Regions from separate parts of the Rhizobium sp. LjRoot258 genome, predicted to be linked through region 1. Evidence: riboswitches for the same ligand, from Rfam matches in the RefSeq annotation. Region 1 holds a riboswitch; the other holds the start of a gene.
The links. Region 1 has a riboswitch for FMN ahead of ACSQ9D_RS05535 (DMT family transporter). Riboswitches for the same ligand answer to the same signal wherever they lie in the genome.

Region 1 (7,308 bases):
GCTATGAGACTATTGCCGCCGTGCCGAACCTCCTCGAACCCATCCTCAAGAAAATCGGCGAGCTGATCCAGGGGATCTCCAGCAAAGAAGACCTGGCCTGCCGCTTCGATCGCGGTCGCTTCGGTTTCGTTTTCCGAACCGCAGACGAGACGGAAATCATGCGGCTCATCGACAGGCTCCGCGATCGAATGAAGGGACTTCCGGTGGTGCATCCAGTATCCGGAAAACGGGCCGCGGCGCTTTCATTCTCGGTCGGGATATGTATGTCGAAGGAGGCCCTGACTGCTGATGCCCTGATCGCATTCGCCGAGCAGGCGCTCGGTATGGCAAAGGCATCGGGCGGAGACAACGTCTCCATACATGGCGTGACGAATGTCTCGCACGTGCCGAAGGACTGGCTCATCTATCGATAGAATCAGACGTCGGCGATCTGCGTTGCGCCTTCCTCAGGAAGAAGCCTAGCCAACTTTACGTCGCACTGGCTATAAGGTGGTTCTCACGGGCCGCACGGTCCAATTGTACAAGCATCATCCGAGACATCATCATGAAAACACGCGCGGAACGGCAGGCACAACGGGCGAGCATGCCGAGGACCCAGCTTGCTGCTCATCACATGGAGAACGCAAGGCTGCTGCCGGATCGGGGCGAGTTGCTCTATCGTATCCCGAACGGCGGCATCGGTGTTGAAGTCGGAGCTGCCTTCGGGGAGTACACGGCCGAGATCCTCGAAAAGAACCGGCCAGCGCAGCTTTACCTGATCGATCCCTGGAGCATGGACCGCTATAGTTCGGGGCTCGATCAAATCCACAATCAGTTCAAAGACCAGATCGAGAGCGGGCAACTGCACCTGATGCAGGGCACATCGCTCGAAAAGCTCGCCGAGTTCGACGATGACTTCCTCGACTGGGCCTACATCGATACGGACCATTCCTTCGAGCTCACCTGGCAGGAACTCCTCCTTTGTGAGAAGAAAGTGAAACGAACGGGTAGAATCGCCGGGCACGATTTCTGCACCGGCAACACTGTGAAGCCGATCGTCTACGGCGTCGTCGAAGCGGTCACCAAATTCTGCAAGGATTATGGCTGGCAGTTCGAGTTCCTAACGGTCGAATCGCACGCGCATTTTTCCTACTGTCTGAAGCGTCTCTGACCTCAGGCCTTTCCGGCGTATTGCTCGTCGGTAACGTGTTCCATCCAGCCGGCGGCGCTGCCGTCAAGCGCTTCATGGATCGCGATGTGCGTCATCGCGGTATCGGGTGCGGCGCCATGCCAGTGTTTTTCGCCCGGCGCGAACCAGACCGTGTCGCCGGCGCGAATTTCACGAAGGGGCCCGCCCTCGCTCTGCGCCAGACCTTTTCCGGCGGTGACAATGAGGGTCTGTCCCAGCGGATGCGTGTGCCAAGCGGTTCGGGAACCTGGCTCAAAGGTAACGCTCACCACCCGCACCCGGGCCGGGCTCGGCGCATCCATCAATGGATCCTGGCGGACGGATCCCGTGAAATACTCTGCCGGCGCCTTCATCGAGGGTCGTGATCCGCGGGGTTTGATCTCCATCAGATTATCCTTTCGAACTTGACCTGCCCATCGGAGCCGACCGTAAGCCAAGCGTCCTCATCATCCAAGCGATGTATGGCTCGATCGCACAGCCTGTCCGGTTGAGCAGCAGGCCTTCGGTCGCCGGCCAGTGACGACGACGCGTCCGACGACAGCGGTATCCTGGCAAATCGGTCGCCGAGCGCGCCGTTTGCGTCGCTCTTCGGCAGAGATGGCGACGCTCGGCAGACGCCGCCCTATCTCCGTTGCAAGCGCTTGCTCCTTGCCTGGGCGACTGCTAGTGCCGAGGCATTTCATCACGCGGAGGATTTCCATGAAACAGCATTCTTTCGGTCACCTGCCCCACACCGTCACGAACATCGGTTTCGGCGCATGGCAGATCGGCGGCGCCTGGGGCGATGTCAGCGAAGCCGACGGTCGCGATGCGCTGAACGCGGCGCTCGACGCCGGCATGACCCTCATCGATACCGCCGACGTTTACGGCGATGGTCGGTCGGAAAAGATCATTGCCGACGTTCTCGACAGCCGCGGCGGCGAACGGCCGATGGTTGCGACCAAGGCAGGTCGGCGGCTCAATCCGCATGTTGCCGACGGCTACACCAAGGCCAATCTCGAAGGCTTCATCGATCGCAGCCTGACGAATCTGCGCGTCGACAGCCTCGACCTCGTGCAATTGCATTGCCCGCCGACCGAAGTGCTTTATCGCCCGGAGGTCTTCGACGGCCTGAATGAGTTGCAGAAGGCCGGCAAGATCAGGGGCTACGGCGTCAGCGTCGAAAAGGTCGAGGAAGCGCTGAAGGCCATCGAGTATCCTGGCGTCGTCAGCATCCAGATCATCTACAACCTCTTCCGCCAGCGGCCCGATCACCTGTTCTTCCAGGAGGCGCGACGGAAGAACATCGCGGTCATCGCCCGCGTGCCGCTCGCAAGCGGGTTGTTGTCCGGGAAGATCACTCGCGAGACGAAGTTTGCGAGCGACGATCACCGCAATTTCAATCGCCACGGCGAGGCCTTCGATGTCGGCGAGACATTTGCCGGCGTCCCCTTCGAGGTCGGCCTACAGGCGGTGGCGGAAGTGCGCAAGCTCGTGCCGGCCGGCGCAACAATGGCGGCCTTCGCGCTGCGCTGGATCCTGATGAGCGATGCGGTAACCGTCGTCATCCCCGGCGCACGCAACGCCGAACAGGCACGCGCAAACGCAAAAGCTGCAGGCCTCGCACCACTATCGCATGACGTGATGGACGCAACACGCGAGATCTACGAGCGGCTGGTCGCTCCCTATGTCCACCAGCGCTGGTAGGGCGCGACCACAAGAAAAAATGGCCGGGCGTAGACCCGGCCATTCTGTTTCCTTGATAGATCAATCTCAGTTCGTGCCGACGAGATTGACCGGGAAGAACAGCATTTCACCCGAGGAATCGTCGACGCCGTCATTGTCCGTGACGGCGTAGGCCTTGCCGGAGGCATCGAAAGCGAAGCCTTCGAGCTTGTCGAGAACATAGCCGTTGGTGGCGGCCTTTAACTCCGGAAGGAAGTCGTGAGCTTCAGTCTTCTTGACCACCGGCAACTCGCCGCCCAACTTGGCGGGCTTCAGATCTGATATCGCCACCTTGTAGAGCTTCTTCAGCTTTGCCGCGTCACCGACGAGATTGTCGCGTTCGATGATGTAGACGCTGTCGCCGTGAGCGGAGATTTCGGAAAGACCGACCCAGCCCCCTTCGGACTTGTCGAGCGGGTAGCGGACGCCACCCCACTCCTTGCTCTTCGGATTGTAGGAAACGAGTTTGACAAAGCCCTTCTGGTCATCCTTCCACTCACGTTGGACGGCCATCCAGAGCGTCGCGTCGTCGCCGGACCCGACGATCGTCACGCCTTCAAAGCCGTAGCGGATTTCGTTAGCCGCCAGCTCCTTCGGAAGTGCGATTTCTTCCTTGATCTCACCCTTCGGGTTGACGTGATATAGAGCGTGCGGCACCAGCTTCTCACTGTTGCCTTCCGACGCCAGCCAGACCCAACCCTTTTCATCGACAGCCACGCCCTCGATGTCGAGCTTCTGTGCCGGCTGGCCGTCGCGCTTTACGGTCAGCGCCTCGGTGATCACGGCCGGCTTCTTGGTTGCGTCAATCGTGTAGATCGTCGGCTGCATGCCGAGCACGCTGTCGCTGACGGCAAACAGCTGGCCCGGCTTGTCCGGAACGGCAGCAAGGCCGGAGAGCGCCGCGAAGCCAACCGGGTTGCCGTCCTTTTCGGCGGCAACAATCTTCGGATAGGCGATCTCACCCTCGGCAAGTTCATAGATCATCACATGCGACCGCGGGCCACCATCCTTGCCGAGATCGACTTCGTTGGCAGTCGCGAGGAGATTGTGGGACGGTACGGCGACTGCGCCCTCCGGCGAGACGCCAGATGGAAGGATCTGAACGAGTTGAGGCTCGGCACCGGTATCCTTGTAGACGCCGACGACCGAGGCGCGCTCTGCCAGCAGGAAGATATACTTCTGGCCACCGAACGTCGCCACCTCCAGGCCTTCCGGCTCAACGCCCTTGGCGGATGAACGCTTGTCCGGATAGTGACCGATATTGGCAACGGCGCGTTCGAAGGAGGCACCGGACTCATAGAGTACCTTGCCGGTCTTGTCGAAAATCGTGAAACCGCGCGAACCGCCTTGATAGTCGCCTTCGTTGGCGACGACCAGACGATCATTGTCGAGCCACTTCACAGCGTCCGGCTCGCGTGCGATGTTCTTGAGTTCACCGGTAAACGTCAGCGCGCCATCGCGCCTGGTGTCGATGCCTTCAAGATCGACGCTGCCCGCGGAGAAGTGCGTCTTCACAGACGCAGTCGCCGCGTCAATGATGACGATTTCGTTGTTTTCCTGAAGGGTTAGGGCGATCTCGTTCTGATCGTTGAAGGAGACGAATTCCGGTTCCGGATCGGCGGCCGCGACGCCGGCAAGTCCGGTCAGCGCGACGTGCTTGATCGAGCCGCAATCAACCGTGCCATCCTTGACCTGGAATACGACCAGGTCGCCTGCTGGCATCTGCGGAAGCTTGCCGTCGTTCGCCTCTTCGTCACGCTCGTTCTCGATCGCGATCGTGCCGAGGGTCTTGTCCTTGTTGAGCGCGATGGAATCCGGCTGACCGCCAAGATCACAGGTGCTCTCGATCTTCTCGGTGGCAACGTCGACGATCGCCAGGCGCCCCGAGGGCTTTGCCTTGCTCTCCGACGTATTGACGGCAACCAGCGCCTTGCCCGCGGCCGATGTCACGGATGTCGGCTCGCCGTCCATCATGAGCGCGCCACCGGCCTTTGGTGCCTTGGCGTCTGAGATATCGACAAAGCCGATCGCACCGAGCGGGCTATCGCTATAGATCAGCGTCATGCCGTCGTCGGTGGCCGTAATGATTTCCGCCGAAGTGGCCGAAAGCCTGTCTTTTCCCTCCGGCAGGTTGGATGCCACCGGGAAGGTTGCTATGCGGTTGAAAACGGGCTCTGCGGCTGCCGGTAAGGCCGCCGTCGTCAGAAGCGCGGCAACAACCGCTGTCTTGCGCGAAAATATTGGCATGAAATCCCCCATGAACTCAAACACAGGGTTTTTGCGGGACGGGCATGACAGCGCAATGACACCGGCAGTGTATTCCGGCTGCGTTAGCCGGCCCCCCGCTCCTTCTTCATTTCGTTCCGCATGATGAAGAGCGATGCCCCGAGGATCAGCAGCGCACCCAACCAGAGATAACCGGTCGGGGCATAGCCGAAGACCAACCAGCCGGCGAAAACATTCAGGGGAAGCTTCAGATCGTCAAAAGGCTGGACGTAGGCGGCATCGGCTGTGCTGTAGGCGAGCGTCAGGAAATATTGGGCAATGACGGTCAGCAGACCTGCCACGACAAAAAGGAGAAGCGTCAGGCCGGAGGGAATGCTGAAGCCGGCGGCCACCGCCAAGCCGCCGTTGATCGGAGTGAGGAGTGCCAGCAGCCAGACGGTGATGGTTTCCGGCCGTTCCACTCCGGTGAGACTCTTGGTGATCAGCGACGAGGCGCCCCAGAGCAGGGCTGAGAGGATCGGCAAAAACGCCGCCCAACTGAAGCTATCGGACCATGGCTGCAGGATGATCATCGCTCCGACGAAGCCGGTACCGGTCGCTGCCCACCTCGCGGAACCGATGTATTCACCAAGGAAGATACGCGCACCCATGATGATGAAGAACGGCGAGGTCATCACCAGCGCAATCGCCTGCCAGATCGGTACGGACGCGAGTCCCGCGACCCAGGTCGTCACGCCGAATGCAGCGAAGGCGACGCGCACGACATGGCGCCAGGGATAGCGCGTTCGCATCGCCCCGAAGCCGACGCGCCGGAGAAAGGGCAACGAGAAGACCAGCGCAATGGCATATTGCCAGAAGGCTGCCGAGGCCGAGGGAAAGGCGAGCTTCATCGTCAGCCACTGTGTGATGACATTGAGGATCGAGAAGGCGATGCCCGCGGCGACCATCCAGGCAGCACCGACCATCGCACGCGAGGCAGAAGATATTTGGGAAGTCTGATTCATGTCTTTCATCCGAAACCAACACAAATCAGGACGCATGAGCGCGATGTCGCGGCAAGGACAGATTTCGCCCTCGCCCGCTCGGCTCATTCTCTTTCATCCGGACTGTAACCGTCGGCTCCGGAGTTGCACCGGATCTGCTGACCCTTTCGGCAGATCGGCCGAAAGACGCTCGCGGGCTTGAGCCGAAGCCCTTACCGCCGGTGGGGACTTTCACCCCGCCCTGAGAACAACCATTTCATAGGACGGACCTCGTGTGCCGACAAGTCCACGAAATGCATAAAAAAAGGGTTCGGCCGTGGCCGAACCCTTCGAAACTTACACCGCCGGTCTCGTTGTCCGGCTGCCAAGCAAATTCATATCAGCCGTTTACGGCGTCCTTCAGGCCCTTGCCGGGCGTGAACTTCGGCACGTTGCGAGCCGGAATATCGACTTCAGCGCCGGTGGACGGGTTGCGGCCCTTCGTGGCAGCGCGATGGGAAACGGTGAAGCTACCGAAACCAGCGAGACGAACGTCGCCCTTGCCCTTCAGTTCAGCCTGGACGACTTCGAAAACAGCATCAACTGCGGAAGCAGCGTCGGTCTTCGAGAGTCCTGCCTTTTCGGCAACTGCGGACACGAGTTCATTCTTGTTCATGTTTCCACCCCTTTCTAAATGGTTCGAAACGACTCAAATCTATAAGCTAGGCGCAGAACGGAGTTCATCAGGCCCGCCGCACCCCAAAGACCCTGCAAATCAAGGAAATGCAAGCGTCTGCGTGTCGATTTCACAAAAAAAGGCTGGCGAAAACGCCAGCCTTTTCAGGGTTTTTAAGCAATTGGGCGCGAATGTGGCAAACATGGCTCAGTGAGCTATGGTTGCACCCGTTTCGTCGAGCCCTTCGACCGTTGCAATGACCGGCGTTTCCACCGTGCCATCCCACTCGATCGCCTCGGGTCTGCGGACCAGCGCATGCTTGATCACCTCGCCCATGCGGGACACCGGGATGATCTCCATGTTGTTCTTCACGTTGTCCGGAATCTCCGCCAGATCCTTGGCATTTTCTTCCGGGATCAGCACCTTCTTGATGCCGCCGCGAAGCGCTGCAAGCAGCTTTTCCTTCAGACCGCCGATCGGCAGCACGCGGCCGCGCAGCGTGATTTCACCGGTCATCGCGACGTTCCTGTCGACCGGGATACCGGTCATGATCGAGACGATCGCGGTTGCCA
Region 2 (7,308 bases), on a different contig from region 1:
GATGCAGATGGCGCCGGCGCCACGCGGCAGGTGCCTCGCCGTGCGCTTGCGGAAGAAGCGGGAGAAATAGGCCGGGTCCTCGAAGCCGGTCTCTCGGCCTATGTCTTCCACTGAGCGGACGGTAAAGAGGAGCAGGCGCCTCGCCTCCAGGAGGCGCCGCTCCAGAAAAAGCTCCTTGACCGAGAGGCCGAAAACCTCGCGGGCGGCCTTGTCGAGCAGGTGCGGTGTCGTTGCGAGCGCCTCGACATATCGGCCGACGGTCCAGTCCTCCTTGAAGTGAATGTCGATCGCGCGACGAAGCGCAAGCCCGAGGGCAACCGTCGGCGAGGTCGAAGGCAGCGCGACGACGCCCCCGAGGCGATCCATCAGCGACAGTACCACGCCGATCAGCCCGGACAGCACCTTCTCGCCCTCCGCGCAGTGCTCGCGATATTCCTCGAGGATCATGTCGAGGAGCGTTTGAAAGCCAGCCGAATGAACAGGACTGAGGGCGCATCGACGCTCTTGCCGAAAGGGAAGGTTGGATCAACGGTATACTCGGCCCCATCGACGCTTCTCGCGGAGGTTCTGAAGGCGCTCACAATGCAAGCGGCCGCCTATCGGCGACCGACGCTGACGATGAGAGAATTGATCGAAAGACTTGCATAGACGTCACCACGGTTCGCCGAACAGGCGCTCAAGGCTCTAGATCGCCGTTGATTATAGTCGTGATGTGGCCTGTTCAGCGTGCTTGGCATTCTGGTCGGCTTGTTTTTCATGAACAGGATCGATCGGCGCGTCATGTTGTTGGGGGGGTTGTGCTGACCACCACATTCCATCTCCTGATCGGCCTCACAGCGCTCCTCATGCCGGGTATAACCCTTAAGCCATATGCCATCCTGCTTTTCGTAGTCGGCTTCGTCTTTTCGATGCAGGGCACGATCGGCCTGCTCGTATGGTGGCCGCTCGCGGAGATGTCCCGCTGAAGATTCGCAGCTTTGCCAAAGGAGTGTGCGTCTTCATGCTATGGATTGCAAATGCCGTTGTCGCATTTGCATTTCCTCCGACCGTGCAGATGCTCGGAAGACAATTTCCTGCGCGTTCTCAGTGGATCCGAGAATGGCTCGAAATGCTGACCCATCAGTACGGGCGCCGATTCAAGAGGGAGATCGCATCCCAACCGAACGCGATCTCTACGAAGTTCAAGCCGCTCTCTCGGATAAGGTCATCGCGGTCCTATAGGCTATCAAGTCTTCGATCGTAACTAGATGAAGGCGATGGCGCTCAGCAAACGCCTCAAGTTCCGGTAATCGCGACATCGTGCCGTCGTCGTTGGCCACTTCGCAGATCACCCCTGAGGGTGACAAGCCCGCGAGCCTTGCAAGATCCACCGCCGCCTCTGTGTGGCCGGGACGAGACAGCACCCCATTGGAATGAGCGCGAAGCGGAAAAATATGACCCGGGCGCGCAAAATCCTCGGGGCGTGTACCGTCCTTGACGAGTGCTCGAACGGTGGCAGCTCGGTCGGCGGCAGATATCCCGGTCGTCGTTTCCGGAATGTAGTCCACGGAAACGGTGAAGGCGGTCTTGAGCACTTCGGTATTGCGCGGCACCATCAGAGGAATATCGAGCTCGTCGAGCCTCTCGCCTTCCATCGCGACACAGATGAGGCCACGCGCGTGGTTCATCATGAACGCGATCGCCTGCGGAGTAATTGCCTCTGACGCAATCACGAGATCACCTTCGTTTTCCCGGTCACGGTCATCGACAACGACGACAATTTCGCCGCGCGCAATCGCGGCCACCGCATCGTCAATTTTGGAAATCGTCACTTTCTTGCCTTTCAAGGGTTAGCCGTTGTGAGCGGCGTGCATGGCCTGTCAAAGCCACCATTTTCCCTTGGGCGAACAAGCGTCCGGTTCCGCTCATAGAGCGGAGTCGTCTGCATTGCTCTCTTCCATCCGGACTGTAACCGTCGGCTCCGGCATCTCACCGGATCTGCTGACCCTCCGTTTATCCAACGAAGGCGCTCGCGGGCTCCGAGTTGCCTCGATACCGCCGGTGGGGAGTTGCACCCCGCCCTGAGAACACCAATAACATAGGGGATCGATGCGTTGTTTTGCAAGAGGCTTCCAGCCGCCGAGCGATCGAGAATCTGATTCTTCCTGGTGAACGCACCGTTCCCCATTGTTGAATAAAGCTACGACATGATCAGGCCGCCATCGACATTGATCGTCTGGCCGGTGATGTAGGCAGCATCGTCGCTGGCGAGGAAGGTGACGAGACCGGCGACGTCCTCGCCCGATCCTGCCCGCTTCATCGGAATGCCTTCGACCCATTCCTTCATGAGTTCCCCAGGGCCATAGTTGCCGAGGAGCTTTCCCCAGGCCTGATCGTTGTAGGCCCACATGTCCGTCTCGATGATGCCAGGGCAGAAGGCGTTGACGGTGATATTTTCGGTCGCGACCTCCTTGGCAAGGCTCTGGGTGATCCCGACGACCCCCATCTTCGATGCGGCGTAGTGTGGCGTATAGATGAAGCCGTCGCGCGCTTGGCCGGAGGCGGTGTTGATGATGCGGCCGCCGCGTCGATGCTTACGCATGCGCAGAATTGCTTCTTGTGCGCACAAGAAGACGCCCTTCGTGTTGACCGCCATGACTTTGTCCCACTCGCCTTCCGTCATGTCTTCGATGCGGGCGATGGTGATGACGCCGGCGTTTTGGATGGACACGTCGACAGTGCCGAAAGCCTTCTCCGCCGCGTCATAGAGTGCCTTTACGCTAGTTTTGCTAGTGACGTCTCCGACGAATGAGACAGCATTGCCGCCATCCGCCTTGATCTGCTCGGCGACTGCATGGACCGACTCTTCATTGGCGGAGACCACTAGATTGGCCCCTTCCCTGGCGAAGCGCTTGGCGATCCCAGCACCGATGCCGCGGCTGCCTCCGGTGATGACGACGGTCTTGTTTTCGAAGCGTTTCATACTCTCTTCCTTTCGCGGTGGCTGACGATATCGGGCGCAAAGCAGCCCCAAGTGCGTCACGCCGACTTTCAAACGGCTGCCGATATGATCCCAGCGAACTCGGTCGCCTTCAGCGATGCGCCCCCGACCAAGGCTCCATCCACGTTTGCCGCCCCGAAGATGTCGGCGGCATTCGAGGCCTTCACAGAGCCACCGTAAACAATCCTTACGTTGCGCCCATCTTCGCCCAGCCGTTCTTCGAGCATCTGCCTTATCGAAGAATGGATCTCCTCGATCTGCTCTATGGTCGGAACCAGACCGGTTCCAATCGCCCAGACAGGTTCGTATGCAACGACCATGTTCGAACTGGAGGCACCCGCTGGAACTGAAGCGCGTAGCTGTCCGCCAACGACTTCGATCGCCTTTCCGTCACCGCGTTCACGACGGGTCTCACCGACACAGATGATTGCGGTCAGTCCGGCCGTGTGAGCTGCAGTGACCTTGGTCGCGACTATGGCATCGGTCTCGTGGTGGAATATGCGACGTTCGGAATGACCTAGAATTACGAAGCGTGCGCCCGCATCGACGAGCATCTCCGCCGACACCTCTCCAGTGTAGGCGCCCGAAATCTGCGGGTGGCAGTCCTGGGCGCCAATAGCGACGGTCGAATCCTTTGCTCGTTCGGCGGCCTTTTCTATCAGCGTGAAGGGCGGGCAGACGACGATATCGCACGCCGCCTCGCCCGTGAGCCCCTTCAGCGCCTCGATCTCAGCCAGGGAGGAAGCGAGACCGTACATTTTCCAGTTGCCAGCAACCAACTTTCTCATCACATCACCAGCAGCAAAAGCCGCCGTCGACAAGCAGGTCAACGCCCGTCACAAAGCTTGCCGCATTCGACAGCAGGAACACCGCCGGACCGACCATTTCGTCGACGGTTGCCATGCGCTGCATTGGCGTCTGCTCTTCGAAGAGTTTGGTCTGATGGATCATCTCCGGACGCGTGTTCATCGGCGTCGCAGTGTATCCGGGCGAGATTGTGTTGACGCGGATGCCGCGGTCGACCCATTCCATCGCCACGGATTTCGACATATGAATCACGCCGGCCTTGGAAGCGTTGTAATGCGCCTGGCTCAGTCCCCGATTGACGATCACGCCGGACATGGAGGCGATGTTGACGATGGACCCGCCTCCGTTCTTCAACATGGCGCGAGCCTCGGCCTGGCAAGAAAGGAAGACCCCTTTCAGGTTGATGTCCATCAACGTCTGGTATTGTTCCTCCTCCATCTCCTCGGCGGGGTTCGCATTGGCGATACCTGCGGCGTTGACTGCAAGTGTCAGTGCACCGAGTTCCGCCTCAATGCGGGCCACCGCATCTCCAAGGGAAGACTTGCTCGTGACGTCGGCTGCGATCTGGATAGAACGACGGCCAGCAGCCTGAATGTGCTCAGCGGTATTGGCCAGCCCGTCGTCGGTTCGACGGTCGAGCAGCGCGACGTCGGCGCCGCACTGTGCGAGGCCGATGGCAATGCGCTGCCCAATCCCGCTGCCGGCGCCGGTCACGATTGCGACCTGGCCGCTGAGATCGAAAAGCTTCGGGGCGTTCAGAGTGATGTCGGACACCGCTCTTCCTTTCTCTGTCTGTTAGATTGTAGCTAGCTCCATGACCGAGACGTCATTTGCCTCGTCACGATTGAGAATGCCTGCCTGCTTGCCCTGGGCAAGCACGAGAATACGATTGGACACGCCGAGAACCTCCTCGAGGTCCGAGCTCACGACGATGACCGCGACGCCCCGTTTCGCAAGATTGACGATGATGTCGTAGATGCCCGCTCGGGCGCCGACGTCGATGCCTCTCGTGGGTTCGTCGAGCACAACGACCTTGGGATCGCGCATAAGCCATTTCGCGATCACGACCTTCTGCTGGTTGCCGCCGGACAGGTCCGAGGCATACTGCTCGGCGCGACCCTTTACGCCGAACTTGGCGACCGCCTTTTCCGCGAACGAACGCTTGACGCGCGGCGTGATCCAACGCCCGCCCAGCTTGTCGAGGTTGGCGTAGATGATGTTCTCGCCGATCCGGTGGCCGACTACCAGGCCCTGGTCCTTTCGGTCTTCCGGAACCATTACGATCCCTTTGGCGATCGCGTCCGCAGGATCGCGCAGCCTAAGTTCTTCGCCTTCCAGCCTGATCGAGCCTGCGCTGATCGGATCCGCCCCCGAAATGGCGCGGACAAGTTCCGTGCGGCCGGCGCCGACCAGTCCGGCGATTCCAAGGATTTCTCCTCCCTTGACGTCGAAGGTAACGTCGCGGAACGAATTGTCAGGAGAACTCAGCCCGGACACCTGAAGTACTGGCCGATCGGTCGGAACCGGCAGCGTTGGGAACAAGCGGTCAAGCGAGCGTCCGACCATGCTCTCGACGATGGTTCGCACGGGTGTCGCGCTGTCGGCGAATTCCTGCACGCGCTCCCCGTCGCGAAGTACGACGATCCGGTCGGTGATCTTTTTGATCTCCTCCATGCGGTGGGAGATATAGATGATGCCAACGCCCTCCGACCGAAGCTTCCTAACCTGTTCGAAGAGAGCTTCCGTCTCCGCGCCGCCAAGTGCCGCCGTCGGCTCGTCGAGGATCAGGAGTTTCGCATTGAGAGCCAACGCCTTCGCGATCTCGATGAGCTGTTGATTTGCGGTCGAAAGCCCTGCGACTTTCCGCGTTGCCGGTATGTGAAGGTTCAGGCGAGCGAGCTGTTCCTGGGCGCGACGAACCATCTGGGCACGGTCGACGACGCCGTTCTTCATGGGCCAACGTCCTATGAAGACGTTCTCCGCGATGGAGAGCTGCGGCAGAAGCTGCAGCTCCTGATGGATCAGGACGACGCCCTTGTCGATCGCCTCTCTTGGGGTGGCGGGGGCATAGGGCTGCCCCAGCCATGTCATCGACCCTTCGGATGGCGTGCGTGACCCGGCGATGATGCCGGAAAGCGTTGACTTGCCTGCTCCGTTCTCACCGAGAAGTGCAACCACTTCGCCCGGATAGACGTCCAAGCTGACATTCTTCAGAACCTGGAGCGGTCCATACCACTTCGATATGCCCTTCAGGGAAAGAACCGGATCAGTCACGGCAACCTCCTCGAGACCTTGACTATATTACGGGTGGCTGGCGATGAAGCCTGCGACGTTTTCCTTTGTCGTCAGCGTGGCGTCCATAAGCTGTACCGGAGGCACCTTGTCTCCGGCGACGAGCTTGGCGGCGTTTGCCACCGCATCGCGGCCCATCTTCTGCGTCTGCTGTGTCGCAGTCACGTCGAAGACGCCCTTGCCCAGAGCTTCGAGTGCTGCAGTGTCGCCGTCGAAGCCGCCAACCACGATCTTCTGGGAAGGATTGGCGACCTTGATGGCCTGCGCGGCGCCAAGTGCGAGCGCGTCGGCCTGCGCGAACACGATCGAGACGTCCGGATTTGCCTGGAGCATGTTCTGCATGATCTGGAAGCCCTCGTCCTGGCTCCAGATGTTCGAGTACTGTTCGGCAACAACCTTTACATCAGGATTTGCCTTGAGGGACTCGGCACATCCCTTGGAGCGGTCCACCTCGGGCGTCGTGCCCTTCTGACCATGAATGATGACCATTTTGCCCTTGCCACCGGCTTGCTTCAGAATGTAATCGCAGACGGCCTTGGCGGACGCTACGGAATCCGTTGCAAGGAAGGTATCGCCCGGTGCGCCGTCGGCGTTGCGGTCGACGTTCACCACCGGAACGCCGGCACTCTTGGCAAGTTTGACCGGAACGGTCGCAGCGGCGGCTCCCGCCGGAATGTAGATCAGTGCATCGATGTTCTGGGTCAGAAGGTCCTGGATCTGGTTGACCTGCGTCGGTCCGTCGCCCTTAGCATCGACGGTGACGACTTCGATTCCACGCTTTTTGGCTTCGTCTTCGACCGACTGCTTGATCTGATTGAAGAAATTTGCCTGAAGGTTGGCAACGGCGAGGCCGAGTTTCTTCAGCTCCGCGGCGTGTACAGGTCCGAGCGTAAGACCGAGTAGTGCGGCAGACGCGAGCATGGTGCGCGCAATTTTCATTGTATTTCCTCCGTTGTTTGATGGGACCCTCGGGTAATACCTCCCCCTCGGGGTATTGATCCGCTCCAACCCTTTGGGGCGGAATTCCAGGGCTTCGCCGACCTGGCGGCCCCTTCGTCAGGCGCGACGCCGACGAATAGTCTCCGCGCCGACCGCAAGTACGATGACGATTCCGATGATCACCTGCTGAAGGAACGGCGAGACATTGAGAAGGTTGAGACCGTTACGAAGGACACCGATGATAAGGACACCGATGAGCGTCCCTCCGATACCCCCGGCGCCGCCGGAGA

Region 2: linked by a shared signal. The riboswitch ahead of ribB (3,4-dihydroxy-2-butanone-4-phosphate synthase) and the one ahead of ACSQ9D_RS05535 (DMT family transporter) in region 1 are both predicted to bind FMN.

Annotation. Positions count from the first base shown of each region.
Region 1 is NZ_CAXUST020000001.1:1,112,500-1,119,807, reverse strand. Features, by position in the region: gene ACSQ9D_RS05560 (GGDEF domain-containing protein) at 1-413, shown strand, start outside; gene ACSQ9D_RS05555 (class I SAM-dependent methyltransferase) at 545-1,150, shown strand; gene ACSQ9D_RS05550 ((R)-mandelonitrile lyase) at 1,153-1,554, opposite strand; gene ACSQ9D_RS05545 (aldo/keto reductase) at 1,868-2,854, shown strand; gene ACSQ9D_RS05540 (esterase-like activity of phytase family protein) at 2,921-5,131, opposite strand; gene ACSQ9D_RS05535 (DMT family transporter) at 5,203-6,102, opposite strand; FMN riboswitch at 6,184-6,334, opposite strand; gene hupB (DNA-binding protein HupB) at 6,461-6,736, opposite strand; gene lon (endopeptidase La) at 6,944-7,308, opposite strand, start outside.
Region 2 is NZ_CAXUST020000003.1:859,773-867,080, forward strand. Features, by position in the region: partial or broken gene ACSQ9D_RS32570 (helix-turn-helix domain-containing protein) at 1-459, opposite strand, end outside; gene ACSQ9D_RS32575 (hypothetical protein) at 798-965, shown strand; gene ribB (3,4-dihydroxy-2-butanone-4-phosphate synthase) at 1,182-1,811, opposite strand; FMN riboswitch at 1,925-2,072, opposite strand; gene ACSQ9D_RS32585 (glucose 1-dehydrogenase) at 2,180-2,962, opposite strand; gene tpiA (triose-phosphate isomerase) at 3,031-3,768, opposite strand; gene ACSQ9D_RS32595 (SDR family oxidoreductase) at 3,773-4,561, opposite strand; gene ACSQ9D_RS32600 (sugar ABC transporter ATP-binding protein) at 4,583-6,061, opposite strand; gene ACSQ9D_RS32605 (sugar ABC transporter substrate-binding protein) at 6,089-7,018, opposite strand; gene ACSQ9D_RS32610 (ABC transporter permease) at 7,136-7,308, opposite strand, start outside.